Regions from separate parts of the Flexivirga oryzae genome, predicted to be linked through region 1. Evidence: predicted binding sites of a transcription regulator. Region 1 holds the regulator's gene; each other region holds the start of a gene.
What was found. Region 1 encodes LexA, which represses DNA repair genes until DNA is damaged. Its sites were predicted from a motif close to TCGAACANNTGTTCGA; they were not measured.
Positions count from the first base shown of each region.

Region 2: FHU39_RS04300 (HNH endonuclease signature motif containing protein) is a predicted target of LexA. The motif match lies at 1,571-1,586, and genes of this name have one in related genera.
Region 3: FHU39_RS07330 (DUF222 domain-containing protein) is a predicted target of LexA. The motif match lies at 2,320-2,335, and genes of this name have one in related genera.
Region 4: FHU39_RS21880 (DUF222 domain-containing protein) is a predicted target of LexA. The motif match lies at 2,096-2,111, and genes of this name have one in related genera.

Region 1 covers NZ_JACHVQ010000001.1:573,444-577,652, reverse strand. The annotation lists gene FHU39_RS02705 (vitamin B12-dependent ribonucleotide reductase) at 1-473, opposite strand, end outside; gene nrdR (transcriptional regulator NrdR) at 574-1,062, opposite strand; gene FHU39_RS02695 (hypothetical protein) at 1,323-1,727, opposite strand; gene lexA (transcriptional repressor LexA) at 2,012-2,728, shown strand; gene FHU39_RS02685 (Sir2 family NAD-dependent protein deacetylase) at 2,822-3,649, opposite strand; gene FHU39_RS02680 (GOLPH3/VPS74 family protein) at 3,646-4,209, opposite strand, start outside.
Region 2 covers NZ_JACHVQ010000001.1:942,105-946,313, reverse strand. The annotation lists gene FHU39_RS04300 (HNH endonuclease signature motif containing protein) at 1-1,532, opposite strand, end outside; gene FHU39_RS04295 (alpha/beta-hydrolase family protein) at 1,934-3,679, opposite strand; gene FHU39_RS04290 (response regulator transcription factor) at 3,722-4,209, opposite strand, start outside.
Region 3 covers NZ_JACHVQ010000001.1:1,592,892-1,597,100, reverse strand. The annotation lists gene FHU39_RS07345 (MsnO8 family LLM class oxidoreductase) at 1-739, shown strand, start outside; gene FHU39_RS07340 (YbhB/YbcL family Raf kinase inhibitor-like protein) at 757-1,296, shown strand; gene FHU39_RS07335 (hypothetical protein) at 1,315-1,860, opposite strand; gene FHU39_RS07330 (DUF222 domain-containing protein) at 2,343-3,521, shown strand; gene FHU39_RS07325 (HNH endonuclease signature motif containing protein) at 3,515-4,180, shown strand.
Region 4 covers NZ_JACHVQ010000005.1:181,719-185,927, forward strand. The annotation lists gene FHU39_RS21865 (hypothetical protein) at 1-451, shown strand, start outside; gene FHU39_RS21870 (hemerythrin domain-containing protein) at 467-976, opposite strand; gene FHU39_RS21875 (hypothetical protein) at 1,004-1,474, opposite strand; gene FHU39_RS21880 (DUF222 domain-containing protein) at 2,321-3,715, shown strand.

The DNA of each region.
Region 1 (4,209 bases):
CAGGCCGAAACCTGTTGCGGCGACTTGGTGCCGACGTTGAACCACACCGGCGAGTTGAAGCTGAACACCTGGTGCAGCAGTGACCAGGTCAGCTCGTGCTCGAAGATCTCGGCGTCGTCGTCCGTGGCGAAGTAGCCGTGCTCCTTGCCGGCGCGCACGTAGGTCAGCACCACGCGGTCGATCAGCTGCTTGAGGCTGTTCTCCCGCTCGGGGGTGCCGAGGGCGCCGCGGAAGTACTTGGTGGTCACGATCGTGGAGGCGTTGAGCGACCAGCTGTCGGGGAATTCCACTCCGCGCTGCTCGAAGATCGTCTCCCCGGTCTTCCAGTTCTGCTGGACGACGTCACGCCGCTCCCAGGTCACCTCGTCGTAGGGGTGGACACCAGGGGTGGTGAAGATGCGCTCGACGGTCAGCCCCTTGCGCGTGGCGTTGCCCTGCCGGGCCTGGGGGCCGGCGTCTGCCGTGTCGGTCATGTCCAACTTCCTTTCCACCTGCCGGTGGTCGACTCTGCTGCTGTTGTGTCGGTGTTACTGGTGTTGCTGTAGCGCTGTGCCGGATCGTCGGGCGACCCGCTCAGTCGTCGGCGTGCTGCCGTTGCGGCTCCACCCCGGTGGGTGGTCGTTCCGCGCGGAGCAGTGCGATCGCGGACTCGAAGTCCTCCAACCCCTCGAAGGCCTGGTAGACGCTCGCGAACCGCAGGTAGGCCACCTCGTCGAGCGTCCGCAGCGGGCCGAGGATGGCCAGGCCCACGTCGTGGGCGTCGATCTCCGCGGCGCCCTGCGCCCGGATCGACTCCTCGACCTCCTGGGCGAGCAGTGCCAGCTGGTCCTCGGTGACCGGCCGTCCCTGGCAGGCCTTCCGGACGCCGATCAGCACCTTCTGCCGGCTGAACGGTTCGCTGGCGCCGGAGCGTTTCACCACCGTCAGGCTGGCCGTCTCGAGCGTCGAGAAGCGCTTGCCACAGTTGGGGCACTGGCGACGCCGCTTGATGCAGGTGCCGTCCTCGCTGGTGCGGCTGTCGACGACCCGACTGTCGTCGTGTCGACAGAACGGACAGTGCATGCGCGACCCCTCTCCCGCGTCACCCAGCACCGGCTTCCGGCCCGTCCGCCGCACGCCTCGGCCTGTGGACGGGACTGTGGGTAATCGGTGGATGAACTGGGGATGACCGGACTGTTCATGTGGACTAGATGTGGATAAATCCCATCCGTGTAACTACTAGATGTAGGGATATTAAGCCGATCCCACCACAAGTGCAAGAGGGGGCGTGTCGACCCGGAAAAGTGCTGGTCAGGCGCCCGGGGACGGCGCGTCGCAGCCTCTCACCGAGGCAGTTGCAGGTGCTCCCCGGCGACCACCTGGAGGCTGTTGAGATCGTTGGCCAGAGCCACCTTGGTGACGGCGTCGGAGACCAGCATCGAGGGGTAGGCGCGGTGCGCGATCTCGGACAGGGTCTGCCCGGACTGCACCGTCACGCCGCGCGGCGCGGCTGCCGGTGTGGTGGCCCACGCCTTGGCCGCGGCGCCGGCGCCCACGAGCAGTGCTGCGGCGACGACGACACCGATCAGGCGGCGACCGCGTGCGGTCAGTCGCAGGCCGGTGGATTGCACCCGGACACCGACGGCACGTCCGCCGCCGCAAGCCTGCGGGCCGGTCGGGACCGCACGCAGGTGGCGGCGCGCCGGGCGCGGGTCGGCCGGGGCATCCCATTGGGCGAGTGCACTCATCTCTTCCTCCTGAAGCTGCGATGCGACGACTGACGCACGACCCGGACGGTGGGCCTGGACCGAACACCCGTGCGATCGGACACCTGTCGGATTTATAGCACGGATGTTCGACCGGGTCGAGACACGCGTCGTACAGATGTTTGGAACTTGTGTCCTAAACCCATACGCTGTTTTCACGAAGCCAAGGCAAGCACCGACCACCGACAACCGGGTCCGGACAGCCGTCCGCGCACCCTGCTGGCCGACCGCTTTCGAGCAACTTCGCCGAGGAGGAGATGGCCGCGATGGCAGATGTGCACGAACTACCCGACCGCAGGGGCGAGAGCCTCACGACCCGGCAGCGCAAGGTGCTGGAGGTGATCCGCAACTCGGTCGATCGGCGTGGCTACCCGCCGAGCCTGCGCGAGATCGGTGACGCGGTCGGCCTCACCAGTCCCAGCTCGGTCGCGCACCAGCTGACGATGCTCGAGCGCAAGGGTTACCTGCGCCGCGACCCCAACCGGCCGCGTGCCATGGAGGTCATCGACCCGGACGCGACCGACATGCGCGGCTACCGCGGCGGTTCCAGTGTGCGCGGCGCCGACGACTCCGGGGTGGACGAGACGGGGCTGGGCGACCAGCGACCGTCCCCGTCGTACATCCCGGTGGTCGGCCGCATCGCCGCCGGTGGCCCGATCCTCGCCGAGGAGGTCGTCGAGGACATCTTCCCGCTGCCCAAGCAACTCGTCGGCGAGGGCGACCTGTTCCTGCTGAAGGTGGTCGGCGACTCGATGGTCGACGCGGCCATCTGCGACGGCGACTGGGTCGTGGTGCGCCAGCAGCCGACGGCGACCAACGGCGACATCGTGGCCGCGATGCTCGACAACGAGGCGACCGTCAAGACCTTCAAGCGGACCCGCGGCAAGGTGTGGCTGCTGCCCCACAACGACGCCTACGACCCGATCGACGGCGACGACGCGACGATCCTCGGCAAGGTCACCGCGGTTCTGCGGCGCGTGTGACGCAGGTCGGGCCAACGGACAAGTTGCACAAGGAAGATCGGGGTCCCTGCGAAGTATCGGAGGAGCGAAGCGGGGGAGAACTTCGCGGGGTGATCATCCGGTGAGCGCGTCGGCCACACCGGTCAACGTCTCCCCCAGCGGCGCATCGACGCGCACCGACACCTCCTCGTCGGTCGCGCGCGTCCAGCCGTGGGTGATGACGGCGACCGGGATGCCCTCCCGGACCGCGCGGCGCACGAAGCGGTAACCGGACATCACAGCCAGCGACGAACCGAGGACGAGCACCGCACGCGCGGCAGCGACATACGAGAAGCATTGCTCGACCAGCGTTTTCGGCACCGACTCCCCGAACATCACCACGTCCGGCTTGAGCAGGTCGGAGCCGCACACGACGCAGTGCACCAGCCGGAACCCGGCGATCAGCGATTCGGCGATCGCGACATCGCCGTCGGGGCGCAGCGGGCCGTCCGCGGACCGGTCGAAGTCCGGATTCGCCAGCCGCAGCCACTCGTCGACCGTGCCACGGGCGTAGTGCTCGCCGCACTGCATGCACACGACCTGTTCGAGGCTGCCGTGCAGCTCGGCGACGTCGACCGCACCGGCGGCCTGGTGCAGTCCGTCGACGTTCTGGGTGATGATCGGGCCGAGGTAGCCGGCGGCCTGCAACGCCGCGACCGCATAGTGACCCTGGTTCGGGCCGGCCGAGGCGAACCGTGGCCAGCCGACGTAGGAGCGCGCCCAGTAGCGGCGCCGCGCCTCCCGGTCGGCCAGCAGTTCCTGCGCCGTCATCGGCGCGAACCGGCGCTTGCCGTCCGCACCGCGATAGTCGGGTATGCCGGACTCGGTGGACAGGCCGGCACCGGTGAGCGCGACCACCCCGCCACCGCTGATCAGCTCGGTCAGCGCCGCCAGGTCGTTCAACTGCCGATGACCGTCACCGTCGTGGCGGCCGTGACCGCGACCATCGCCGCGCTGGCGGCCTCCTGGGCACTGCGGATGGCCGCGGCCGCCGCACCGGCCGCCCAGTCCCGCTCGCCGACGGCCTTCGCGCGCTTCTTCAGCTCACGGCCGGAGACACCGAACTGGCGGCTGTCATAGACCCTGGTGATGACATCCGCCGCGGCGAGCAGGGCGACGAGCGACCCGGTGTGCAGATCCGGCTGGGCGGTGCCGGCGAGCACCCGGCCGCCCGCGTCCACGAGCCGGGCTCGCCCGGCCACGTCGAGCACGGGATGCCGCGGTGGCTGCAGGAATCCGCCCTTCTCGCGCCGTACCGCTCCGTCCGCCACGAGTCGGTCGTAGGTGCGGTCGGTCTGGCCCTTCGCCACCGCCGGCAGCACGCGCGCCGGCTTCTTGCCGGCCTTCGGCGCGAAGATCGCGAGGGCATGGTCGAGCAGCGGATCGCCACCGGGCCGGGCGTCGAGCACGACCAGCCGACCGTCCTTGACCGCGATCCGCCCGCACGCTGCCAACTCGCACAA
Region 2 (4,209 bases), 370 kb from region 1:
CCGTGCCGGTGCACGATCTGGTGATGTCGGCGACACAGCATCGCAGAATTGTCCAACGCGGTGCTGCCGCCTGCCCACCAGGGCAGCACATGGTGCACTTCACAGAAACCCGGAGGTCGGTCACAGGTGGGGAACGTGCATCCTTTGTCCCGGTAGACCACGGCGGCCCGCATCCCCTTGGTCACCAACCGTTTCTCACGCCCCACGTCCAGGGGGCGACTCTTACCGCCAAGCACCACCGGGATCAGATCCGCATCACACGCCAACCTCCGGGCAGTCCCCGCGTCGAGGATCTCCCCGCCGATGGTGACCGCACCATCCAGGTCACCCAACAACCGGTGCAGGTCCATCGTCACCAGGACCGTGGCACCGGCCCCGATGCCCATCCCGTCCCCGGAGGCGACTTTCGCGCCCGCAGCGACCAGGTCCATGAGCGCGTCCACCCGCCGTTTCCCCGGAGTCCGCTCATCCCGCACCGTCCCATCTGAGCACTGCTGCTGTTCGTCGAGCCCGAACGCCGCACCGGCCGGGTCGCGACGGGCCGCGTCCTGACCGGCGTCGCCACCACGGTCGCCGGCGACGTGGTCGTGGTCCGTGCCCGGGGCCTCACCCGCACCGTCGTCGGCGTCACTGTCGCCGGCGTCGCCCTCGTCGTCGCTGGTGCCGGTGCTGGCGCTGGCGCTGCTGGTTGCGGCCTCAGTGGTGGTGGCGGGTTGGGGTGCGGATAACGCGGTGACCGCCTGCTTCAGGATGGCCGCGTTGGCGGGGCACAAGTCGGCGATCAACCGGATCATCCCGGTCGGCAGCGTCCGCCACGTCAACGACTCCACCTTCTCCAGGTGCGCATCCTCCCCGGAGAGTTTGTCCGCGGCATAGTTGGCGATGATCCGCCGCGTCAGTTCCGTGACACCCCGGGCACCCAACGCGGGGTCCAGTTGCAGGAACCACGCCTGGATGTCCTCCCGGGCCGCGGTCGGCAGCACTTCGGCGACTTTCGCGGTCTGCCGCAACGCCGTCCGCGCGGTGCCCAGCGTGCACGACCCGTCCCGCACCGCCGCGGCGATGACGTGGTTGCGCCGGTCCCGGCACGCCTGCGCCACCACACTGATGGTGGACGCCGCAGCCGGTTCAATACTGGTCCCGGCAGCGGTGGCGCACCCGGTCACCCACTGGGTCGCGTTCGCCGCATCCGAGGTCAACAACACGCCCCGGTCCAAAGCATTCGCGGTCGCCAACGTCGCGACCTGCCCCGCGCGGGCCTGCAGCCGCAACAACACCCCGACGAGGTCGGCCTCCTGGTCGTCCCCGAGTTGCTCCAACACACCCGGCAACTCATCCAACGCTTGGACGGTCGCGGTCACCTGGTCCAGGAGGCGGGGCCCCAGACCGGGCTCCGGCCGCCGCTTCGGGTCGTACCCGTCCGGGATAGTCGTATCCGGTTGTACCGGACCTGGCTGGTCGGGCACGTGCAGGGGAGAGTCGATGGCCATGACGGTCGGATCCCCCTGTCCCCTGGGTGCTTTCGTTGCCATGATTCTATCGGGTGACGTTCAGGAAGTACAGAGGTTGTGCGAACATTTCTTCGATACGTTTGCCCGGAAACGTATCGGTTCGCGGGGTCGGGTGCGCACGCGCGGGACCTCGATACGGCTCGCCCTTGCGGGCTCGTCTACTCGGCCAGCGCGGGGGACGCGACCTCGATACGCCGTTCCTCCGCTGCGCTCCCCCACGGCTACTCGGCCAGCGCATTGGGTCAGCTACTCGGCCGGCGTAATATCGCGGGCTCGCCTACTCGGTCGGCGCGGGGGACGCGACCTCGATACGCCGTTCCTCCGCTGCGCTCCCCCACGGCTACTCGGCCAGCGTGGGGGCAACTCGGCCAGCGCGGGCGTCGACGTGCACCCACTGGGCGTCGCGGTTGTGCCGATACCGCTCAGCTGTCCTGGTCGAGGGCCTCCACGGATGCCACGATCTGGGCCTTCTCCGCGGCACTCGCCGTCACGTCGAGGACGGCCGCCCAGCCGTCGACCTGCTCGGCGCGATAGCGGTGCCCGTGGCCGCCACCGGCGGAGTTGGCGGAGATCAGGTCGACCGTGGTGAGCCAGAAGGTGATCAGCGGGTACCACGTCAGATCCTTGTCCACGTCGTGACCGGCACGCTCGCGGGACCAGGCGGGTTGCCGATAGATCAGCGACGGATCCCACCACACGATGGGATCGGACGGGTGCTGCAGGAAGAGCACCCGCGGAGAGTCCCACTCCCCGAGCGGACGGCCGTAGGCATCGCTGTCCAGCTGGGACGGGCTGCCGGCGAACCGGATGTGCCGTCCGTTGTCCACGACCGGCGCCACCTGCGGGCTGCCCCGCTGACGGCTGCTCGACACCGCCCGCCAGAGCGGAGTGGAGTTCGGGGTGCCGCTCCAGAGGGCGCCGTCGACGGCGGGCAGCAGCTGCGCGGCGTCGGCGAACGGCGCCTCGGTGCTCAGCGCACCCAGTGACTCCCCGGACAGCAACACCTTCGGGCGCTGTGCCGCCGGGCGCGCCGCCACCAGCTGCTCGACCTTGCCCACCAGCTCGCGCCCCACCTCCGCGGGCAGGGATCGGTTGGTGAGGAACTGCACCACGCTCGGCAGGAACGAGTACTGGACGGCGATCGTCGCGACGTCGCCGTCGGTGAGCACCTCCAGGGCGCGCACGTTGTACTCGTCCACCCACCCGCTGCCGGTGGTGCCGACCACGTTGAGGTAGCGCCGGTCCAGTGCGCCGGTGCGCCGGATCTCCCGGACGATGGTCGACACCAACTCCGCAGGCTCGACGTCACCGGTCGCGGGTGCGGCATACAGCCGAATGGGATGCACCGCGTCGCGGCCGGTGATCGCGGTGAGCTGTGCGGCGGTCGGGGTGTGCGCGGTGTAGATCTGACCCTCGCGTCCGAGCCTCGACCAGGGCTGGGTCGCGCCCGGCCCACCGGACACCAGGGATGAGGTGGGCGCGTGCAGTCCCGGTGGCGGATCGTCGTTGATCTTCGCGGCCGAGGCGGACAACGCCTCCAGACCTTGTACCGCGATGACGCTGCGGGTCAGCCAGGTCACGGAGCCGGCGACGAGGCACACGGCGAGCAGACCGGCGACAGGTTTGGGCAGTGCGAAACCGAGCACGAACCGGGACGCACGGAACACGCCGCGCACCGTCCAGACCAGTGCCATCAGCACCGCGGTCAGGCCCACCGCCGCGACCAGCGAGAGGGCATCGGCTCCCAGTGACGGCGTAGGCAGCCCCACCAGCCGGGCGCTGTGCCGTCGGCCCTGATAACCCGCGAACCAGAGCACGACCGTGACGAGCACGGCGAGGACACCGAACGCGGCGTGCACTCGGGTGCGGTGGCGGTCGTCGATGATCTCGACACGGACACCCAGCCAGCCGAAGACGACCGAGACGATCGAGCCCAGCAGGGCGCCGGCGGCATACCCGGTGACCGTCGAGAGCATCGACGCAATCGCCTGCACCGCCCACGGGCGGGGCAACAGGCTGGGTGCGAAACTCACCAACAGGGCGAGCCAGCCGACCACCAGCCCGGTCGCCGAACGGCGCCGGAAGAACCGCACCAGCACATTCGGTTCAGTGTCGGGTTCGCTACCGCTAGCGTCATCGCTCGGCGGCGGCACGTCGACAGCGGTCACTGCGAAAGCCTAACTATCAGTGACCTTCCCGCCGTCGGTGGCTCACTCGACGAAGCCGCTCCGGTACGCCGCGATGGCTGCCTGCGTGCGATCACGCACGTCGAGCTTCGCGAGCAGCGCCGCGACGTGGGACTTCACGGTCTCGGTGCCGAGGTAGAGCTCGCCCGCGATCTCGGCGTTGCTGAGCCCTGCGGCGAGCAGCCGCAGCACGTCCTGTTCCCGCTCGGTGAGCGCGGGCAGCGCACGACCACTGCCGCGTCGCTGCCCGATCAGGTCACGGATCCGCTCGGGGAAGAGCACGGCGTCCAGGCGGGCGAGTGCGCGCACTGCGGCGACCAGTTGTCCGGCGCCGGCGCGCTTGAGCAGGAAGCCGTCCGCGCCGGCGACGAGAGCGTCATACACGTAGGAGTCGTGCTCGAACGTCGTCACCACGAGGATCTTCGGTGGCCGGTCCGCCCGCACCAGCCGGCGGGTCGCCTCGATGCCGTCCAGCTTGGGCATCCGGACGTCCATGACGACGACGTCCGGCT
Region 3 (4,209 bases), 1.0 Mb from region 1:
GGTGCTGGAAGCTCTGCACCCGGGGCGGATCGACCTGGGTCTCGGGCGCGCACCCGGCACCGACCAGCTGACCGCTTTCGCGCTGCGCCGCAGCAAGGAGGCGCTGACCGCGGACGACTTCCCGCAGCAGTACGCCGAGCTGCGTGCGTATGTCGACGGCTTCCCCGAAGACCACCCGTTCGCGCCGATCAGCGCGCAGCCGCGGGACGTGCCGTTGCCGCCGATCTGGATCCTCGGCTCCAGCATGTATGGCGCACAGGCAGCCGGCGTGCTCGGCACCAACTTCGCCTTCGCCGGGCATTTCGGCAGTGTCGACCCGACGGACGCATTCGACGCCTACCGCAGCTCGTTCCAGCCCAATGGCCGCCAGGATTGCCCGGATGAGCCGCACAGCATGCTGGCCGTATCGGCGATCGCTGCCGAAACCCCAGAGCGGGCAAGGGAACTGGAGCGCGCGGCGTTCCTGTCCACGGTGCGTCTGCGGCAGAACCGCCCGGGACCGATGCCCACGCCCGAGGAGGCTGCGGCTCACGAGTGGACCGAGATGGAGGAGCACCTGGTCAACAACCTCGGCCGGTTCGTCACCGCGGGCACGGGCGACGAGGTGTATGCCGGGATCACGGACCGCGCCACGTCCTGCGGGGCCGACGAGCTGATGATCACGACGAACGTGCACGACCCGAAGGAGCGGCAGGCGTCATACAGCCTGATCATGGAGGCGGCTCGCGTCACGGCGTAGGCGAGTACGTTGGGGACATGGATCTGGAACGCCCTGAAGCACCCGACCCCTACGCCCTGCTCCCCACGGTCCCTGCGCTGACTGTGACCAGTGAGTCGTTCTCCGACGGCGACCCGCTCCCGGACGAACAGGTCTTCAACGACTGGGGATTCACCGGTGGCAACACCTCGCCGCAGCTGTCCTGGAGTGGTGCCCCGGAGGGCACCGCCGGCTATGTGGTGACCTGCTTCGACCCGGACGCGCCGACCCCGTCGGGCTTCTGGCACTGGCTGCTGCTCGGCATACCTGCCGACGTGACCTCGCTGCCCGCGGGTGCCGGTGGCGGTGGCGACCTGCCCGCCGGAGCCTTCCACGTGCGCAACGACTTCGGTTCCAAGGCGTATGGCGGTGCGGCGCCGCCCGCCGGCGACCGACCGCACCGCTACATGTTCGCCGTGCACGCGGTGGGGGCGGACCTCGGCCTGGACGACAGCGTCAGCCCGGCGGTCGCCACCTTCACGACCGGCGGCAACCTGCTGGCCCGCGGCGTGATCACCGCGCTCTATCAGGCGAAATAGCCTGGGGCTCGGAGGGTCTCAGCTCTCCGGCCCGTTGTCGTCCCCGGTCGCGTCGTCCACGTCGCCGCTCCCCGGCTCGGCGAGTTTGTCGGCCCGCGGTGGGTCGTCATGTCGCACGGCCTCTTCGACCGGCCTCCCGGTCGCGGGGTCGATCGGGCTCTCCCCTGTGCCGCCTCCGGCTCCGGCGCCCTGGATGCGGTTGCCCGCACGGTCGGTCGGCGTGTCCGGGTCGAGCCGGTCCGCGCGCCGCAGCGTCTCGGTGTGATCTCGTTCGATGGCCGCTGCCGCGTTGCGCTCGAACTCGGCCTCCGCCTCGAGCTTCCGGGCCTTCTCCTCCTGCGCGTCGGCCGCGGCGCGTGCCCGCTCCGCGGCGGCGGTGGCGTCGGCAGCGCGTTGCCCGGCCTCGGCCACGGTCGTCTCGTTGCCCTTGGCCTGCCCGCGCAGTTCGCGGACCTCCTCCCGCCTGGCCACAGCGCGGCGCTTCCCCTGCCACATCGCGATGAGGACGAGGATCACGATCACTACGAGGATGGCGATGATGATCCACCAGGTCTTGGTGTCCATGAGCCCTTCCGATCGTCCGACGGATGCTGACAGTTCCGAACCTACTGCGCCGAAGCACGAGGTCGACCTCCGCCGCGCTGCCCGCCGGCGACGGAGCTGGCGCGTCGCCACTCCGAGCTGCCCGAGTGACCACCCTGCGCCGGCCGGGTGACCACCCCTGCGCCGGCCGGGCGACCGCCCTTGCGCCGGCCGGGCGACCACCCCCGCGCCGGGCTGGGTGACCACCCCGCGCCGGGCTGGGTGACCACCCCGCGCCGGGCTGGGTGACCACCCCTGCGATGCCGAAGGACGACCGCGCCGGCCGAGTGACCGCCCCCGCGTTGGCCGAGTAGTCCGAGCCGCTAGGCGAGGACGTATCGAGGTCAACCACCACGCACAGCAACAACCCGGGGCACTAAGGAATCCACGAAAAACACTCACAGGACACGAAATACAGGCGATCAACCCTTGCCACCAGCATCGAACACGCGTACCATAAGTTCATGGGAGGGGACACCAACAACACCACCGCCGCGGAGAAACTCCATGCCGCGATGCAGTTGCTGACCGCCGCGTTCGAGGACACCCGCCTCGATGAGATCACCCTGACCAAACACGACCTGCTGCAGCAGACCGTCGCCGCGCAACAGGTGCTGAACACCGCGTGGGCGATCCAGTCCGCCCGCCTGGCCCAAGCCGCCGCGGTCGAAGAAACCGTGATCCCCGACCATGACGAAGCCGACGGGTCGAGGACCCGGCAGGTCCGGCACGCGATCGGGGCGCACCAGGACGAATACATCGGGTGTGAGGTCGGGCCCCTGCTGGGGTGGACCCCCGGGTACGCCGTGCACCGGGTTGCCGAGGCCAGCGACGCGATCACCCGCACCCCCAGACTGTTCCGGCAGGTCGCCGCCGGACGGCTGGAACCGGCCAAACTGAGCACCATCCACCGGGCCCTGGGCCGGGTCAGCACCGTCAACGACGACGGCGACCCCATCACCCTGGACCTGGCCCGGCAGATCGAGACCGCGTTGCTGGGCGCCGACCCGGACGACCCCGCCACCCGCGCGGGGCTCACCCACGCGCAAGCCGTCGCCGTCGAAGACGCCAACATCGACCTGCTGGCCCGCCAATCCACCCGGCAGGTGCAACACCGCACCCACAAGGCCCTGGTCGCCCTCGACCCGGTCGCCGGCGGGAACGCCGCCACCCGGCGCCGCCGCGACCGGATCGGCGTGTACACCCACCCCGACGACGAACCCGGCCTGTGCCACCTGCACGCCATCCTGCCCAGTACGGCAGCCGCGAAAATCATGGCCGCCGTCGACGACCTGGCCCGGCACCTGCACGCCGACACCACCACCACCACCAAAACACTGGCCGAATGCCGCGCCGACGCCCTGACCGACCTCATCCTCAACAACGCCCAAGTCACCACGAACCTGCTCATCCAGATCCCCATCCACACCCGTACCGGCGCCACCAACGGCACGACAACTGACAGTGGGACAGACCGCACCGCCGAAGGCACCGCCTTCCAACCACCAGCAACCGGAACCGGCAGCGCAGTCCCTGGCAGCGCAGCAGGTGGTGGGTGCGCTCCGGGGTGGCCGGCCGCGTTCGCACACCCGTTCCATCGCCGGACGACAGTGACGACGGCGGTGGTGCGCGGACGGTGCTGAAGACCGAAGCGCAGATCGAAACCGAGTTCAACGACCTCCTGCAACGCCTCTACCCACCCGACCCCGACGACCACGACGACGAGTGCGACCCGGACGACTACCGGGACGACCGGGACGACTGGCAACACCACCAGCAGCACGAACACCAGAGAGACTGCGACACCACGACGAGGTCACCGGGCCAATCACCACCGGCCCCGGCGACACCACCAGCATCGTCACTGCAGCCCGCGGTGACAGCGTGGCTCGGTGATGCCACCGTGCCCGGGGTCGGGATCATCCCCGCCACCATCATCCAGGAACTGTCCCGATCGTTCGGGGCCACGATCACCCGCGCCCTGCTGGACGCCGACACCGGCGTCACCATCGCAACCAGTAACACCCACTACCGGCCCAGCACGAAACTCGCGGCCTTCGTGCGAGCCCGGGACGTGCACTGCCGGTTCCCCGGCTGCACCCGCCCCGCCCGCTGGTGCGACATCGACCACGTCACCCCCTGGCCGGCCGGGGACACCACCCCGACCAACCTTCACTGCCTATGCCGCCACCATCACCGCGCCAAGCACTCCACCGGCTGGTCGGTCACCATGACCCCCGACGGCGTATGCACCTGGACCACCCCCACCGGACGCACCCACACCACCACACCCGCCGAATAACATGACAACACAACATGTTCGGCCCGTGA
Region 4 (4,209 bases), on a different contig from region 1:
CCCGTCGGTGCCGAAACCGTTCTCCGAGTTGATTCCTCAGGGCCAGGAGAGCGCGCTCGCCCGGCTGGCGCGGACCTCCCGGATCCCGGACGACGCTCGAAACCTCGTCTACACGCTCGACACGGAGACGACGCAAACCCTGCAGTATCTGGCGCAGGATCCCGCCGCGGTGCGTGACAGTTACGAGATCGAGCAGATCCGTGACGAGCACGCCCCTGCGGTCGTGCAGAGTTACGTCGCCGTTCCGGGTGCGGCAGGCGCGGTCCTTCCCGACGGGCGCACGCTGAGCCAGGTACTGGTCGCGAACCTCAGCACGCTGCTGGAGGCGACGCGGGAGATCCGCCGGCGCGCGACCGAGCGGGGGGAGCAGCAGATGCAGGTCAACGACGTGTTCCTGCGTGACAAGTTCGCTCCGGGTGACGGGTCGCTTCGCTTGCCGGGCGCGGACTGACGATCGCACGCGCCGTCAGGCGGTGGCCTTCTCGCAACTCCAACCTTCAGGGGTGGTCCCTGAGTAGAGGAAATCCGCGAGATCGTCGTGCGACGCCTCGTCCAGGTCGAGGTCCGCCCTCGGATAGAGGATCGGCTCCTCCTTGGTGTTGTGTTCGTCCAGCAGAGCGAGCAACTGTCGACATTGGTCGAGCAGCGTCTTCGGCGCCGCGTCGTTGCTCGCGGTGTCACCGAGCGCCGTGTCGATGCCGGCCATGGCGTCCCAGAGTGTTCCGTGCTCGCGCAACATCACCATGACCGGCATCATCAGCCCGGCGGCACGCAGCGGTGGGAAGAGGATGGTTTCCTCGAGGTAGATGTGTCGTCGGAGCGCGTCCATGGCGCGCGTGAGCGGCTCCGCGCGCACCTCGCCGGCGTCCGCGGCGGACACGAACTCCTCGATCCCGGCGTCGATCTCGCGGTGTTCACGCGTGAGTGCGGCTTCCAGGGTGTCGGCGCTCGAAGCGTCGGCCGGCTCGTTCGTCATGGTGATCTCCTTCGGGATGGGCGGCAGTCAGCCGGCCATGAAACAGCCGAGCACGACGAGGATCAGGCTGAGCACACCGAGCGCCGCCCGCAGGATGGATGCCGAACGTTGACCACGGCGGATGGCGTCGACGTCCGCGGGGTTCTGGTCGCTGTCCAGGGCACTGCGACGCAGCCGAGTCATCCGGCGGGCCTGTTGCACCGCGTAGGCGAGCAGCACGACCAGGGCGATGGCGACGACGAGGCAGGTGATGGCGGCGCCGTCCCAGGCGTGTGAGCTGGCGACGACTGCACCGCTGATGAGGGCGATCCCCAGCGCGGGTGTGCCGATGCGCAGGTAGGTGCGTCCGAGCGACCGGAAGAACGCCACCCGTGCCGCCGGCTCCATGGTCGCAGTCGCGGTGCGTGCGACGACGCCGATCGCGACGTAGCCACCCACCCACACGCAGGTACTCAGCACCAGGACCGTCACCAGCAGCCCGTGACCGAAGCTCGACATGGTTTTCACCATAAGGCATTGTGAAAACTAGTGGATGCCCGACCGGTCGCCCAGACCCCGCTGTGCCGGCCGATTGGCCCCCGGCCATGCCACGCTGGCTGAACAGGCGAGCCGGTCATTTTGCGCTGGCCGAGTAGCCGATCCGACGCGCTGGCCGAGTTGCCCCCGCGGTGGCCGAGTAGGCGAGCCCGCAAGGGCGAGCCGTATCGAGGTCCGCGTCACCCCGCGCCGGCCGAGGTGCCGCCACGCTGGCCGAGTTGCCCCCCGCGCTGGCCGAGTAGGCGAGCGCGCCATGGCGCGCTGGCCGAGCAGCCGTATGCCGCGCCGGCCGAGTAGCCGTGGGGGAGCGCAGCGGAGGAACGGCGTGTCGAGGTCCGCGTCACCCCGCGCTGGCCGAGTATGTCGAGGCCGCGATATTGCGCTGGCGAGCAGCCGTATGCCGCGCCGGCGAGTAGCTGACCCGACGCGCTGCCAAGTAGCCGATCCCACGCGTTGGCCGAGTAGGCGAGCCGGCTATTTTGCGCTGGCCGAGTAGCCGTGGGGGAGCGCAGCGGAGGAACGGCGTATCGAGGTCCGCGCACAGTTTTCGGCGTACTTCCGATACGTTTTGGGTCAAGCGTATCGGAGAAATGTTCGCATAACCTCTGTACTTCCTGAACGCCACCCGATAGAATCATGACAACGAAACCACCCAGGGGACAGGGGGATCCGACCATCATGGCCATCGACTCACCCCTGCGCATCCCCGACCAACCGGTACCAGTGGAACCGGATACGACTTGCTGGGACGGGCCCGATCCCGCCCGGCGGCCGGAGCCGGGTTTGGGACCCCGCCTCCTGGACCAGGTGACCGCGACCGTCCAAGCGTTGGATGAGTTGCCGGGTGTGTTGGAGCAACTCGGGGACGACCAGGAGGCCGACCTCGTCGGGGTCCTGTTACGGCTGCAGGAGCGCGCGGCGCAGGTCGCGACGGTGGCGACCGCGAACGCTTTGGACCGGGGCGTGTTGTTGACCTCGAACGCGGCGAATGCCACCCAGTGGGTCACCGGGTGCGCAGCACGGGCGGGGACCAGTATCGAACCGTCGGCGGCGACCACCATCAGTGTGGTGGCGCAGGCGTGCCGGGACCGGCGCAACCATGTGATCGCGTCCGCGGTCCGCGACGGGTCCTGCACCCTGGCCACCGCCCGGACCGCGTTACGGCAAACCGCGAAAGTCGCCGAAGTGTTACCGACCGCGGCCCGCGAAGACATCCAGGCGTGGTTCCTGCAACTGGACCCGGGGTTGGGGTCCCGGGGCGTGACGGAACTGACGAGGCGGATCATCGCCAAGTATGCCGCGGACAAACTGTCGGCCGAGGATGCGCACCTGGAGAAGGTCGAATCATTGACGTGGCGGACGCTGCCGACCGGGATGATCCGGTTGATCGCCGACCTGTGCCCTGCCAACGCCGCCATCCTGAAGCAGGCGGTCACTGCGTTATCCGCCCCACGCCCGGCCCATGAGGACGGCGCACCGGCCGGCAGCGCCAGCACCAGCACCGGCGCCAGCGACGACGAGGGCGACGCCGGTGAGACCAGTGACGGCGACGCGGCCCGTCGCGACGGTGACGTGGCCGGTCACGGGGTGGCGGGTGCGGCGTTCGGGCTCCACGAACAGCAGCAGCGCCCGGAGACGGTGCGTGATGAGCGGACCCCGGGGAAGCGCCGGGTGGACGCGCTCATGGACCTGGTGTCCGCGGGCGCGAAAGTCGCCTCCGGGGACGGGATGGGCATCGGGGCCGGTGCCACCGTGCTGGTGACGATGGACCTGCACCGGTTGTTGGGTGACTTGGATGGTGCGGTCACCATCGGCGGGGAGATCCTGGACGCGGGGACCGCCCGGAGGTTGGCGTGTGATGCGGACCTGATCCCGATGGTGCTTGGCGGCAAGAGTCAGCCTCTGGACGTGGGGCGTGAGAAACGGTTGGTGACCAAGGGGATGCGGGCCGCCGTGGTCTACCGGGACAAAGGATGCACGTTCCCTGGCTGTGACCGACCTCCGGGTTTCTGCGAAGTGCACCATGTGCTGCCCTGGTGGGCAGGCGGCAGCACCGCGTTGGACAATTCTGCGATGCTGTGTCGCCGACATCACCAGATCGTGCACCGGCACGGGTACACCGCCACCGTCACCAGTGACGGGGTGCACTGGGACCTGACCGAAGGCGCCATGCCCGGCTGGCGTGCCGACAAGGTCGCCTGACCACCAGACCGTGCGGGACCTCGATGCGGGCTCGTTCCTCGCCCTTACTCGGCCACCGCGAAAATCAACGCCGCTGGAATGGCCGGTGCTGAAATGGGTTGCGCGGGGCGATGACTCGGCCACCGCGGCGTGTGCGGGACCTCGATGCGGGCTCGTTCCTCGCCCTTACTCGGCCACCGCTGAAAGACCGGTGCTGAAATCACCGCCGCTGAAATAGGTTGCGCGGGGCGATGACTCGGCCACCGCGGGTGTGCGCGGGGACCTCGATGCGGGCTCGTTCCTCGCCCTTACTCGGCCACCGCTGAAATCAACGCCGCTGAAATGGCCGGTGCTGAATTGGGCTGCGCGGTGTGATGACTCGGCCACCGCGGGGTGCGGGACCTCGATCACGGTCTCGCCTAACGGCTCGACCTACTCGGCCACCGCGGCGGGCCTCGCGCTTACCCGGCCACCGCGGGACTGGCCGGGCGCTGACATGGCCGGTGCTGAAATGG